One region of the Candidatus Thiodiazotropha endoloripes genome, then DNA from elsewhere that is predicted to be linked to it. Evidence: predicted binding sites of a transcription regulator. Region 1 holds the regulator's gene; each other region holds the start of a gene.

Evidence for each region. The regulator sigma-54, encoded in region 1, starts transcription at its own class of promoters, with help from an activator protein. The targets are predictions, from matches to a motif close to TGGCANGNTNCNTGCTT.
Region 2: nifV (homocitrate synthase) is a predicted target of sigma-54. The motif match lies at 1,588-1,604, and genes of this name have one in related genera.
Region 3: A3193_RS02390 (PEP-CTERM sorting domain-containing protein) is a predicted target of sigma-54. The motif match lies at 1,889-1,905, and genes of this name have one in related genera.
Region 4: urtA (urea ABC transporter substrate-binding protein) is a predicted target of sigma-54. The motif match lies at 1,388-1,404, and genes of this name have one in related genera.

Annotation. Positions count from the first base shown of each region.
Region 1 is NZ_LVJW01000006.1:915,236-918,416, forward strand. Features, by position in the region: gene ptsN (PTS IIA-like nitrogen regulatory protein PtsN) at 1-428, opposite strand, end outside; gene hpf (ribosome hibernation-promoting factor, HPF/YfiA family) at 459-779, opposite strand; gene A3193_RS14780 (RNA polymerase factor sigma-54) at 933-2,417, opposite strand; gene lptB (LPS export ABC transporter ATP-binding protein) at 2,624-3,181, opposite strand, start outside.
Region 2 is NZ_LVJW01000003.1:1,729,185-1,732,365, reverse strand. Features, by position in the region: gene nifS (cysteine desulfurase NifS) at 1-1,167, shown strand, start outside; gene nifV (homocitrate synthase) at 1,630-2,784, shown strand; gene cysE (serine O-acetyltransferase) at 2,781-3,181, shown strand, end outside.
Region 3 is NZ_LVJW01000003.1:516,878-520,058, forward strand. Features, by position in the region: gene A3193_RS02380 (alpha/beta fold hydrolase) at 1-500, opposite strand, end outside; gene A3193_RS02385 (GlxA family transcriptional regulator) at 606-1,646, shown strand; gene A3193_RS02390 (PEP-CTERM sorting domain-containing protein) at 1,948-2,562, shown strand; gene A3193_RS02395 (hypothetical protein) at 2,921-3,181, shown strand, end outside.
Region 4 is NZ_LVJW01000003.1:173,029-176,209, forward strand. Features, by position in the region: gene urtA (urea ABC transporter substrate-binding protein) at 33-1,334, opposite strand; gene A3193_RS00835 (proline dehydrogenase family protein) at 1,709-3,181, shown strand, end outside.

The DNA.
Region 1 (3,181 bases):
AACAGTTGCTGCGTTGTTTCCGCCTCACGCAGTGCGGTACAAAAGGGGGGGTCATCGAACATTCTGGCCAACTTCGCCAGCAGCTGAAGATGTTCGTCTGTGGCCTGTTCCGGTACCAGCATGGCGAACGCCAGATCGACCGGCTGACTGTCTATGGCGTCGAAATCGACACCATTGGGCATCTGAATGAACGCTGCGGTGGCCTGTGTGACCTGAGACATGCGCGCATGGGGTAGCGCAATTCCTTTGCCCAGTCCGGTACTGCCGAGTCGCTCCCTCTCAAGCAATGCATCGAACACAATATCCTGTGACAGCCCGGGAGCAGCATCGGCCAATCTCTGACCAAGCTGCTCAAGGGCGCGTTTTTTACTGGCTGCCTCCACACCGCAGCCGAGACGTTCCTCAAGCAGAAATCCGTCGGGAAACATGGAGACCTCGCCAGTTCAATCTATCGAAAGTTACTCAACTGCATACTTCACACCGCTACCGGCGCGATGACTCTGCATCTTTTCTTTGTGTTTAATCACCTGCCTGTCCAACTTGTCAGTCAAGCCATCAATGGCGGCATACATATCTTCCTGCACTGAATCAGCGAATACGCTGGCACCGTTCACTTGCATGGTGGCTTCCGCCTTCTGCCTCAGCTTCTCAACGCTCAAGATGACATGCACATTGATTACATTATCAAAATGCCGCTCAAGACGTTCGAATTTATTATCTACATAGCTTTTCAAGGCATCGGTTACTTCCACATGATGACCGGTAACGCTTATTTGCATAATTATCTCCTGTCTTAGATGAGTTGGCTCATCACTCTGACCGACTCGCTGAATCGATTCCCGAAACCATCGATCAGGCTGACCATGAGGCCGGATTCGGCTGGAACCACAACCCCTGTTTTCATAGACATCCTGAGCGGTAGATCAATTCACCTACATCAGTCGTTTACGCTCATTCGACGGCGGTATGCTCATCGATTCACGATACTTTGCCACCGTTCGGCGGGCCACTTTGATGCCCTGTTCCGATAGGATGGCGGCGATCTTGTTGTCGCTGAGCGGTTTGCTTGTGTTTTCAGCGGCAATCAATTTTTTAATCAGTGCTCGAATCGCGGTGGAGGAGCACTCCCCGCCGGCACTGGTGTTGACGTGGCTGGAGAAGAAATACTTGAACTCCAGCGTGCCCCGGGGGGTATGCATATATTTCTGGGTCGTCACCCGGGAAATGGTCGATTCATGCATCTCCAGTGCCTCGGCAATATCCCTCAATACCAGCGGCTTCATAGCCTCCTCGCCATGCTCAAAAAAGCCCCGCTGATATTCAACAATCTTACTCGCAACACGCAGAATAGTCTCATTACGGCTCATCAGGCTTTTAATGAACCAGCGCGCCTCCTGCAGATGGTTCTTAAGAAAGGTGTTGTCATCGCTCTGATCCGCCCGCCGGATCAGGCTGGCGTAGTCATTGTTGACCCGAAGCTTGGGGGTAACCTCCCCATTCAGCTCCACAACCCAGCGGTTGTTGCGCTTGCTGACGAAGACATCCGGAATCACATATTCAGGCTCACTTTTTGCGATTGCCGTGCCCGGATGGGGATTCAGGGTCCGGATCAGCTGCATGATGGCAGCGAGCTCCTGCTGATCCACCTTCATGCGACGTATGATCTGATTCTGATCCTGGGCGGAGAGCAGATTGAAGTGATCCCGGCAGAGTTTTATCGCCTGATCCCGATAGGGGGTCTCTTCCGCCAATTGACGAAGCTGAATCAGCAGGCAGTCCTGGGCGCCCTGGGCTCCGACACCCGGTGGATCGAATGCCTGAATCCGATGCAGTACCGCCTCGACATCCTCCAGGGTCGCTTCCTCATCATTCAGCGAACTCAGAATATCCTGCAGGTCGCCTTTGAAGTAACCATCCTCATCGATACTGTCGATCAGGGTGGTGGCTATCACGATATCCTGTTCGGTGAAAGGGGTCAGGGTCATCTGCCAGACCAGATGGTCATGCAGGGTTACAGCGCCGCTACGCTGTACCAGATAGTCATGGTCTGCGGCATCTCCGCCGCTGCTGGCCGGCGGCAGGTAACTGTCGTAGACATCGGTCCATTCACTGTCCACCGGCAGATCCTCGGTCAGCTGGCTGCTGTCGGTCTGAATCTCCCGCTCGTTATTGATGTCATTCGACCCCTCGACTTCCTTGCTCTCCCGGGTCTGTTCACCAGCCTCCTGGGCATCTCCCTCTTTCTGCAGCTGAGTGCTGAACTCCTCCTCGCCCTCAAGCATCGGGTTGGTCTCAAGCACCTCCTGAACCTCCTGGCTCAGGTCGAGCGCAGAGAGCTGCAACAGGCGGATTGCCTGCTGCAATTGAGGAGTCATGGTGAGATGTTGTCCGAGTCGGAGCTGTAGAGCCTGCTTCATAGCAGAGATATCTTTAAACCTGGTATGTTATTTGTATGTCTTTATTCTCATTTTAGCTAAAAATAGCCGCCTACGGAAAGATTCTTCTTCACTGGGTCGATTCTCCTGGGTTCACACCACACTCCAACTTATTCCATACTGATTGAGACCGCCTTCAGCGCGCCTGCCGCTGCCTGTTTAATCCATTAAAAAACAGTGTTATAGACTCACATCGTAAAATTTTCACCCAGGTAGACACTGCGCACCTCCTGGTTGCCGAGGATCTCCTCGGTGGTTCCCTCCGCCAGCACTTTACCACTGTTGATGATGTAGGCCCGGTCGCATATATCGAGTGTCTCCCTGACATTATGATCGGTTATCAGGATCCCAATCTTTAAGGATTTCAGATGCTGGATGATCTTTTTGATATCGATCACGGCAATCGGATCGACCCCGGCAAAGGGCTCATCGAGCAAAATGAAGGCGGGCTCCATGGAGAGGGCCCGGGCAATCTCCAGTCGGCGCCGCTCGCCACCGGAGAGACTCATCGCCATGCTCTCCCGCAGATGCTCGATACCGAACTCCGTCAGCAACTGGTCACATCGGGCCTTACGTGCCTGGCTACCCAGCTCTTTGCGATGTTCCAGTATCGCCAGAATATTCTGCGCCACCGTCAATCGCCTGAAGATGGAGGGCTCCTGGGCCAGGTAACCGATACCCAGACGGGCCCGCTTGTGCATCGCCTGATCAGTCAGCTCCTCCCCATCCAGATAGATCCGCCCCTG
Region 2 (3,181 bases), on a different contig from region 1:
GCACCAGAAGTCGTTGAGGAGATGCTGCCCTATTTTACTGAGCAGTTTGGTAATCCCTCATCTTTGCATCAATTTGGCGATAAGGTAGGGCGAGCTTTGAAGAAAGCCCGTAAGCAGGTCCAGACACTACTGGGAGCAGAGTACGACTCAGAGATAATTTTTACCTCCTGTGGTACAGAGTCCGACTCTACCGCAATACTGTCAGCACTCAAAGCTCAGCCTGACAGAAAGGAGATCATCACCACAGTGGTGGAACATCCAGCCGTACTCACTCTATGTGAACATTTGGAGAAAGAGGGTTACAAAGTTCACTATTTGAAAGTGGACAGTAAAGGACGTCTCGATATTCAGGAGTACTATAAGCTGCTTTCAGATAATGTTGCGATTGTCTCTGTAATGTGGGCCAATAATGAGAGTGGCACACTGTTCCCTGTCGAAGAGATGGCCGAATTGGCGCGTCAGGCGGGCGTGCTGTTTCATACAGACGCGGTCCAGGCTGTAGGCAAGCTACCGATTAATCTGAAAGATACCTGTATCGATATGCTCTCCCTTTCTGGTCATAAATTACATGCTCCAAAAGGGATTGGCGTACTCTATCTACGCAGAGGTGTACGCTTCCGTCCACTCCTGAGGGGCGGACACCAGGAAAGAGGGCGTCGGGCAGGTACCGAGAATGCGGCATCGATCGTTGCACTTGGTAAGGCCTGCGAAATGGCAATGGAAGCAATGGAGTACGAAAAGTCTTCAGTAAAGGCAATGCGTGATCGGTTGGAGCAGGGGATCCTTGAGAAAGTAAACCACTGTTTTGTAACCGGAGATCCAAATAATCGACTTCCCAATACCTGCAATATCGCTTTTGAGTATATCGAAGGTGAAGCCATACTTTTATTGTTGAACAAGATGGGAATCGCCGCTTCCAGTGGCTCTGCCTGTACCTCAGGCTCCCTGGAACCATCACATGTGATGCGGGCCATGGATATTCCGTTTACTGCTGCGCACGGTTCAGTCAGATTATCCCTTTCACGTTACAACACCATGGAAGAAATAGAGCGGGTAATTGATGCGATGCCACCCATTGTGGCTCAATTGCGTCAGCTCTCCCCCTACTGGAGTGGTGATGGACCTGTGGAAGAGCCTGAAAAGGCATTTGCACCCAGTTATGCATAGTTTATTCAGCGCTGGCTGATTCCTCTCCGTTCTTTACCGCAGCGTGCTGCGGTATTTTTTTGAATATCTGTAGCTCTTATCCTCTATCAAACAATAGAGGGTAAGAGAATCGGTGCATTACATGACAACTTCTCCGGAGTTCTCCAAGCCAGATCGAAAAGTATGACTACCATAGAATGAGTTGCATGAACTGCAAGCAGGTAACTAAAACAACTGCCGTGAAATGCTGTTACCGCTTAGGACCTATTGGATTCGTGTTAACAGGCCCAAGTAGTCTTTATCCAGTCGGCCGGTTGTTAATCGCCAAGGTGACGATAGCCCAATGACACGATTGTCGCCTTTCCTACAATTCGTGGTAACCAACCACTCAGACAGATATTGGAAATTTTTATCTTATTGAATTTTAAGATATAAATATAATGGCACAGTGATTGCAAACTCCTAAATAACAAGGAGACCCATATGCAATCCAAACCATCCACAGTGACCATCAACGATACCACCCTGAGAGATGGTGAACAGTCTGCCGGGGTGTCATTTACCCTACAGGAAAAACTTGCCATCAGTCGCTCACTCGATGAGTTGGGTATCTCTGAACTGGAAGTAGGCATTCCGGCAATGGGTGCTGAAGAGCGTGAAGCGATTCAGGCAGTTGCCACGAGTGTAAATCATGCCAGGCTGATGGTCTGGTGTCGCATGCACAGTCAGGATATCAACCACTGTCGTGGCTTAGGTGTACAGATGGTCGATCTCTCAATGCCGGTTTCCGACCAACAGATCAGTAACAAGCTCGGTCGTTCCAGGGAGTGGGTGCTTGAACAGATTGGACCCTGTATCAAGGAAGCCCTGGATTTAGGTCTTGAAGTCTGCGTTGGTGGAGAAGATGCTTCCCGAGCTGATCCTGAGTTCCTCTGGCAGGTGGTCGAACAGGCGGAAATCGCTGGTGCACGACGGTTTCGCTTTGCAGATACCGTCGGGATCCTGGAACCCTTTCAGGTCTACGATGCCATCCGCGATCTTCGTGCTGTTTCGGATATCGAGATAGAGATGCATGCTCATGATGATCTTGGTCTCGCCACCGCCAATACCCTGGCCGCCATTCGTGGTGGTGCAACACATGTCAATACGACTGTACATGGCCTGGGAGAACGTGCGGGTAATGCGCCACTTGAAGAGGTGGTGATGGGATTGCGCCGATTTCACGATCAGGGACATGAGATAGACATGACCCGATACTCTTCCCTATCAGAACTGGTTGAATACGCCTCCGGCAGAAAGGTTGGATGGCAGAAAAGCCTTGTTGGAGCCGGTGTGTTTACACACGAAGCCGGTATCCATGTAGACGGGCTGATGAAGGACAGACGCAATTACCAGGGTGTCGATCCTGCTGAATTGGGACGCGATCATCAATTTGTCTTAGGCAAGCACTCCGGTAGTCATGCAGTAATTCAGGCCTATGCAGACATGGGAATGGCCCTCAATCGGGCTCAGGCAGAATCACTCCTGATGAGAGTGAGACTCCACGCAGTACAGAATAAACAACCACCGGAACCAAGAGATTTACGCCGCTTCTATCTGGAAATCAATAAGGACGCACAGGAGTGGAAACGTCAATGATGAACAGTGAAGCGATCGCTGATGTTGATAGACCCTCCAGTCCAGGGTCTGTCTGGCAAATGGTGGGTGAGGATATCCGTTGTGTATTCGATCGTGATCCTGCCGCACGTACCCGCCTGGAGATTATAACGACCTATCCCGGGGTACATGCGATCATGCTCTATCGTATGGCCAATCGCCTGTGGAAGAGGGGGTGGCGTTATCTTCCGAGACTTATCTCCTATATCGGCAGGATCTGGACCAGTATCGATATTCATCCCGGGGCAACCATAGGACGCCGCTTTTTTATTGATCATGGCACGGGAGTGGTAATCGGAGAGACTGCTGTAGTGGGGGATGATGTCACGCTCTACCACGGCGTCACTTTGGGCGGTGTTTCTTGGAACAAAGGCAAGCG
Region 3 (3,181 bases), on a different contig from region 1:
GCGTGCATGGCGCACATGCCGCCAAAGGAGTGGGCGACTACGGCCGTATCTTCGCCGGACTCTTGCAGCAGTTGAGTGATTAAGTCGCTGATTTCAAGGATGTCCGTGCTATTACCAGAAGAGTGACCATGTCCTGGCGCATCAAATGCGGTGACCTGGAAGCCCCGAGCCACCAGCGCCTCCACCAGCAAGGTCATCTGTCCGGCATTGCCGTTCCACCCATGCGTAAGCAGCACAGGTGCACCCTTGCCCCATCGATAGATGCAGACTGACTTGTTAGCAAATTTTCTGACTTCAGTAGTAGCCCGTTCCAATACCCGTTGCTCATCAACTGTTACGGGACGATGCTGGGTGCGATACCAGAAGAAGGTGGCCAATCGTCCGGCCAGATAGGGAGAGACCCCTGTCAGGGCGGAGAACGCGAACTGAATCGGTGTGTGTTTGGGCCCGTTTTTGCGTTTGTCTGGTGCGGATATGGCTTGTGCGGTCGATAGGGGCATCTTCGTTCTCCTCAGGGCAGATTACCGGTGTTGAAAAAAATATAGTCTTGGACTAGGTTGTCAGTAAGAGTCATAAATGACATTTTTAATGCCATATTCGCCAACATGAAAACGACCGTTTCCGTCGCCATCGTAGTGATAGAAGAGTGCATGGCCTCAGCCATCGCCGGTTCCATCGATATGCTCTACGCGGCCAACAGAATCAGTGAGGCGATGGGCAAACAGCAACTGCCCCGTTATGAGTGGAAAGTGGTTTCCGTGTCAGGCCTGCCGGTAAAAACCGGCAATGGCATGCTGCAGGCGGTGGATTGCAGCTTAAAGGGAATACGCCCTGTGGATGTGGTCTACATACCCGGAATGTCAGTCATCGATGAAACCCGCCTGGTCAGCATCCTTGAAAACAACCGGCCGCTGGTCAACTGGCTGACCAAGCGCGCTGCCGGGAAGAGCCTGATCACCAGCAGTTGCACCGGCAGTTTTTTCGTTGCTGAAGCCGGTTTACTAAAGGACAAGCAAGCCACCACTGGCTGGCCCGTGGAAGGTCTGTTTGCGGCCCGATATCCGGATGTCCGGCTGGAGAGTAGTGAGTTGCTGGTGGCCGCGGATTCCATTCTCAGTGCCGGTGCTTCCACCTCCTATCAGGACTTGATGCTGGAAGTGATTCGACGTTTCAGCAATCACCGGGTTGCCCATTTGACGGCCCGTTACCTGTTGCTCGACAGCAGTCGACACTCGCAGGCAGCTTTTCGCGTCAGCAGCGTGCGTAAATATGATGACCCGGTGGTTACCAGGGCTCATGAACTGATGCAGAAGAATCTGAGTGATCCGCAACAGGTTCCTGAACTCGCCGCATACTTGAATGTCAGTGATCGGACACTGATCCGGCGATTTAAAAGCGCAACGGGTCAGGGGCCGAATGCCTGTTTGCAAAGCCTAAGGATCGACCGGGCAAAGTGGCTGCTTGAGAGTACAGGCAAGTCACACGAAAGCGTCGCCAACAGTGTCGGTTACACGGACATCAGCTCGTTCAGGCGTCTGTTCAAACGTAGTATCGGCATGACCATGGGTGAATATCGAAAACGTTTTAGGAGCAGACGCCAGATTGGAAGAGCGTCCCCGTTGCACAGATCCCGAAAGACTGACTGACTGGATGGTTTCCGGCTCAAGCAATTGGTTAGGAAAGGTGATTCTCTGTTAACACTGATTGACATATCTGAACTCACTGGATCTGAGCGCTAAGGTGTTGTGAATAGGGATGATTGATGACATTCGTTAATTGTCGGATTTTTTTACACTAAAATGATGTATCGTCAAAAATTGATCCAATTTAGTAAATTATTTCCTATTATTATGTGGTGTTGCCTGTAAATACAGTGAGTTATAAATAATGGCAGCATATTTGCGTGTATAACTGGAATTGAGCAATCGATATTTAGGTAATGTTCGAATGAATAGATTTCAAATACTTACTGCAGTTTGCCTGCTGACCGTAAGTGGCTTTGCGCACAGTAATTTAATTGTGAACGGTGGTTTTGAGTCACCTGGCATTACCAGTGGATGGACCTATGGTTCGGATCCCACAGGGGGTTGGCAGGGCGACAATATCGAAGTCTGGGCCTCGGGCTTTCTGGGTGTTGATTCTTACGAAGGCAGCCAGCATGGGGAATTGAATGCCCACGCTTACGATGGAACCGCATGGACTATTTATCAGTCATTCGACTCCGTATTGTCTGAAGTGTATGACATCAGCTTTGCCTATCGTGCAAGACGGAATAGCTCGGAAGCCTTTCGAGTAACTTTGCAAGATAGCGGCGGTACTATTCTGGATCAGCTCGTGGACGATCATGTTACGGGTCAGTGGAATCATTTTGCCGATAGCTTTTTGGGTACCGGTGACGAAATCACATTGACCTTTACCTCAGTCACCCCGACGGCAGGCACTGCAGGCAATTTCCTCGATGCGGTTGAAGTGACGAATGTGCCTGAGCCATCGACCCTTGCACTGTTTGGTGTCGGCTTGGCTGGATTGGGATACAGATCCCGTCGGCGTAAGCAAGCTTAAACAAAACTCCAGAACCTGGTTTAGGAAATCCAGCTTCGTCTGAAGCTGGATTTTTTTTGCAGAGTATGGCTGGGAAGAATAAGCAACCAGACTAAGTTAAACTAGTACCAGAGTTAAGTATCATTTAAGATTATTAAACCACCTATGAGCTACATGGGTTAAAGCCTATTTCCAGTTATAGGTCACCGATCAAGCCTTGGGAATATGCAGGAGTTAGATGGTAGTCCTGCTGACTCACGAGAGTCAGCTCGTGATGCCTGCTCTAAGTTAAGATTATCAGAATACGATTAGCTGTCTAACAATCAACTTCGCCCGTTAAATAAAAACCAAGAAGCGATTTCTCAAAATGTGGTGAAATATGAGTAAGCCGATCATTATTCTTTGGACTGTATTAAGCTTTGTAGTATCGGGAATATTCGTTTTTTATGGATTAATGTTGTTGCAAGTTGAGCAGTTACCCCCATTATCATTTATTGCCGCTACAGTGGCGTTGAGTTATGGGTTGGCAACAATCTATTTATTATCACAAGCTTGGACAAAGACTGATACGAACTTAATACAAATTACCAAGTATATAGTTGTAGCAATGTTCATCGCCCAGGTTGTTCTTAATCTTGAT
Region 4 (3,181 bases), on a different contig from region 1:
GAGCCGAGAGGTGTTAAATCAACCCGAACAAGTTATTCGTAGTTCTGTCCAGAACACTTGCTGGTCTTGATGTTGTAGTTACCGCAGGCGAGTGGGGCTCTCCAGTCGGAAATGATATCTTTGGAGCCGGGCAGAAAGTCCGACCAGGCATCACCGGCTACCAGGCCTGATGTCTCCCAGACTACTTCGAACTGCCCATCTTCCTGAATCTCACCAATCAGTACGGGCTTGGTGACATGATGGTTGGGCATCATCGCTGACAGGCCACCGGTTAGATTTGGAACAGCTACGCCGATAATGGCTTCCTGAACCGCTTCCGGATCTGTGGTGCCCGCCTTCTCAACCGCCTTGACCCACATGTTGAAGCCGATGTAGTGGGCTTCCATGGGATCGTTGGTTACCCGTTTTTCATCTTTGATGAAACTCTTCCAGGCAGTGATGAACTCCTCGTTGGCTTCGCTATCCACGCTCATGAAGTAGTTCCATGCAGCCAGGTGTCCAACCAGAGGTTTGGTGTCGATGCCGGAGAGCTCCTCTTCACCCACCGAGAAGGCGACGACAGGAATGTCTTCTGCAGAGATTCCCTGGTTACCAAGCTCTTTATAGAAGGGGACATTGGCATCACCGTTGATGGTTGAGACCACAGCGGTCTTGACCCCGGTGGAACCGAATTTCTTGATATCCGAAACGATGGACTGCCAGTCGGAATGACCGAACGGCGTGTAGTTGATCATAATATCCTTGTCTGCCACTCCCTTGCCTTTCAGATAGGCTTCGAGAATCTTGTTGGTAGTGCGTGGGTAGACATAGTCAGTACCGGCCAGAACCCAGCGATTTACACCGATCTCATTCATCAGGTAATCAACCGCCGGAATCGCCTGCTGGTTTGGTGCGGCGCCGGTATAGAAAACGTTCTTGGAGGACTCTTCACCTTCGTACTGTACCGGATAGAAGAGCAGGCCATTCAACTCCTCGACCACCGGCAGTACAGATTTCCTGGAAACCGAGGTCCAGTTACCGAAGATTGCGGAGACTTTATGTTTGCTGAGCAGTTCACGTGCTTTTTCCGCGAATAACGGCCAGTTTGAAGCAGGATCGACCACGACCGGTTCCAGCTGTTTGCCAAGCAGGCCGCCATTTGCATTCTGCTCTTTGATCAGCATCAGCATGGTGTCTTTCAAGGTGGTCTCACTGATCGCCATGGTGCCGGAGAGTGAATGCAGAATACCTACCTTGATGGTGTCGGATGCCTGTGCAATCGAGGTGATGGAGAGTGCAAGACCTGTAGCTGTGCCAAGAACCAATTGCTTTAGTTTCTGTTTCGATATGCTCATCTGTTATTCGTCCTATTTCGTTAGAGTCAACGTTTTTGGTCTGAGGAGCCTTATCGCATGTACTGTGCCAACTATAAATATTTGTTCTATTTCAATTAGATATCTCATTTTAGTGCAAGTGGAATTTTTAAGGCGCACAGTTTTGGCGCTTGATGCATATGGTTTTTCGAGTTTCTGACCCAAAGCGGTGCGGATGGGGAGTGGGAGAAGCACCAGAAAGATGCATTTGGTTGTTTAATTACTATTTCATCTACATAGGTGTGTTGTTTGGTTCTGCCCCCAAGTCGTTGTGGTGCAGGAAAGGGTGTTCAGTTACCCCTGGTCAAAAGGAAGCCGACTAAACTTAAATTAAAAAAAGGTGACAGGAGTTGAAGGTGGACAGGTCGTTTGAAGACGAGATTCAACAGATTGGCCGTCAGATGTGGCAACAGCGTCAGCTCAAGGAAGGGATCAATCGATCCGCCTGGATCGACCGTTTGCTTCCCCAGTTGATCGCCGATAATCATTTGCGCACCCAAGCACTTAGGTTCATCGATGCCGTGCCGATGCTGAACGATGATAAAACTTTGGTGAGACATTTCAAGGAGTACTTTGGTGAAGTGGATCCGGGCCGTCTCCCGGCGCTGATCAGTTGGGGAATCAGACGCATCTCCCTCTATTCCATACCAGGCTTTATGGCGCCGGTTATCAGGGCTGCGGTGAAAGGCGTTGCGCATCGATTCATAGGCGGTGAAACCGTGGCTGAGATCGTTGATTCGGTATCCAGGTTGCAGCAGAGCGGCATCCATACCAGCCTCGATCTGCTCGGCGAGGAGACGGTAAGCGAAAAAGAGGCGTTTGCCTATCAGCAGGCCTACCTTGATCTGATTCAGCAGCTCGCCAGGCAAGGGTTTGATGATCTGAATCTTTCACTCAAGCTCTCATCCCTCTATTCGCAAATCACACCGGTCGATACGGATGGCGCGGTTGCAATTCTGTCTGAGCGGTTGATGCCGATCTGTGATGCGGCAATGGATGCTGGGATCAGCCTCTGTCTCGATATGGAGCAGTATGACTATAAAGCGATAATTTTCAGAGTGTTTAAACACCTCGCCATGCAGCCATCCTATCGGCAGTGGCAGGGGTTTGGTGTGGTGTTGCAGGCGTATCTCAAAGAGAGTGATGAGGATTTGACTGAACTGCTCGAGTGGGTTGAGCAGCGTGGCGTGCCTGTCTCTGTCAGACTGGTCCGTGGCGCCTATTGGGATATGGAGACCGTAATGGCACGACAGCAGGGCTGGAGTGTACCCGTGTGGCAGACAAAAGCTGAAACGGATGCTTGCTATGAACGTTGTTTAAAACGCCTTTTTGCATCGCCACTGATCTATCCTGCGGTAGCAACCCATAATATCCGTAGCCTTGCCTGTGCTGTTGTATTGGCCGATCAGACGCAGCGTTCGCCGGACAGTTATGAGTTTCAGATGTTGTACGGTATGTCTGATGAGCTCGAGGGTCTGGTTACAGAGCGCGGCCTGAAACTGAGACTCTACATGCCTTATGGCGAACTGCTACCGGGTATTGCCTATCTGGTTCGTCGGTTGCTCGAAAACACATCGGACCAATCCATACTGCCGGTGCTGGAGAGTGCGGATGTTGAGAGAGTCCTCGCTCCGCCTCAGGTTGGTGAGAATCGGCGCTCTGAGTTTGAGGCGGAGTTCATCAATCATCCACTGCACCGATTTACCCAACAGTCGGAACGTGAAAACTTTGCCGCTGCATTGAGATCGGTTGAACAGAATCTGGATAAGACCTATCCACTGTTACTGGCAGGTCATTTAACAATCGAAGAGGCTTTTCTTGAATCATTC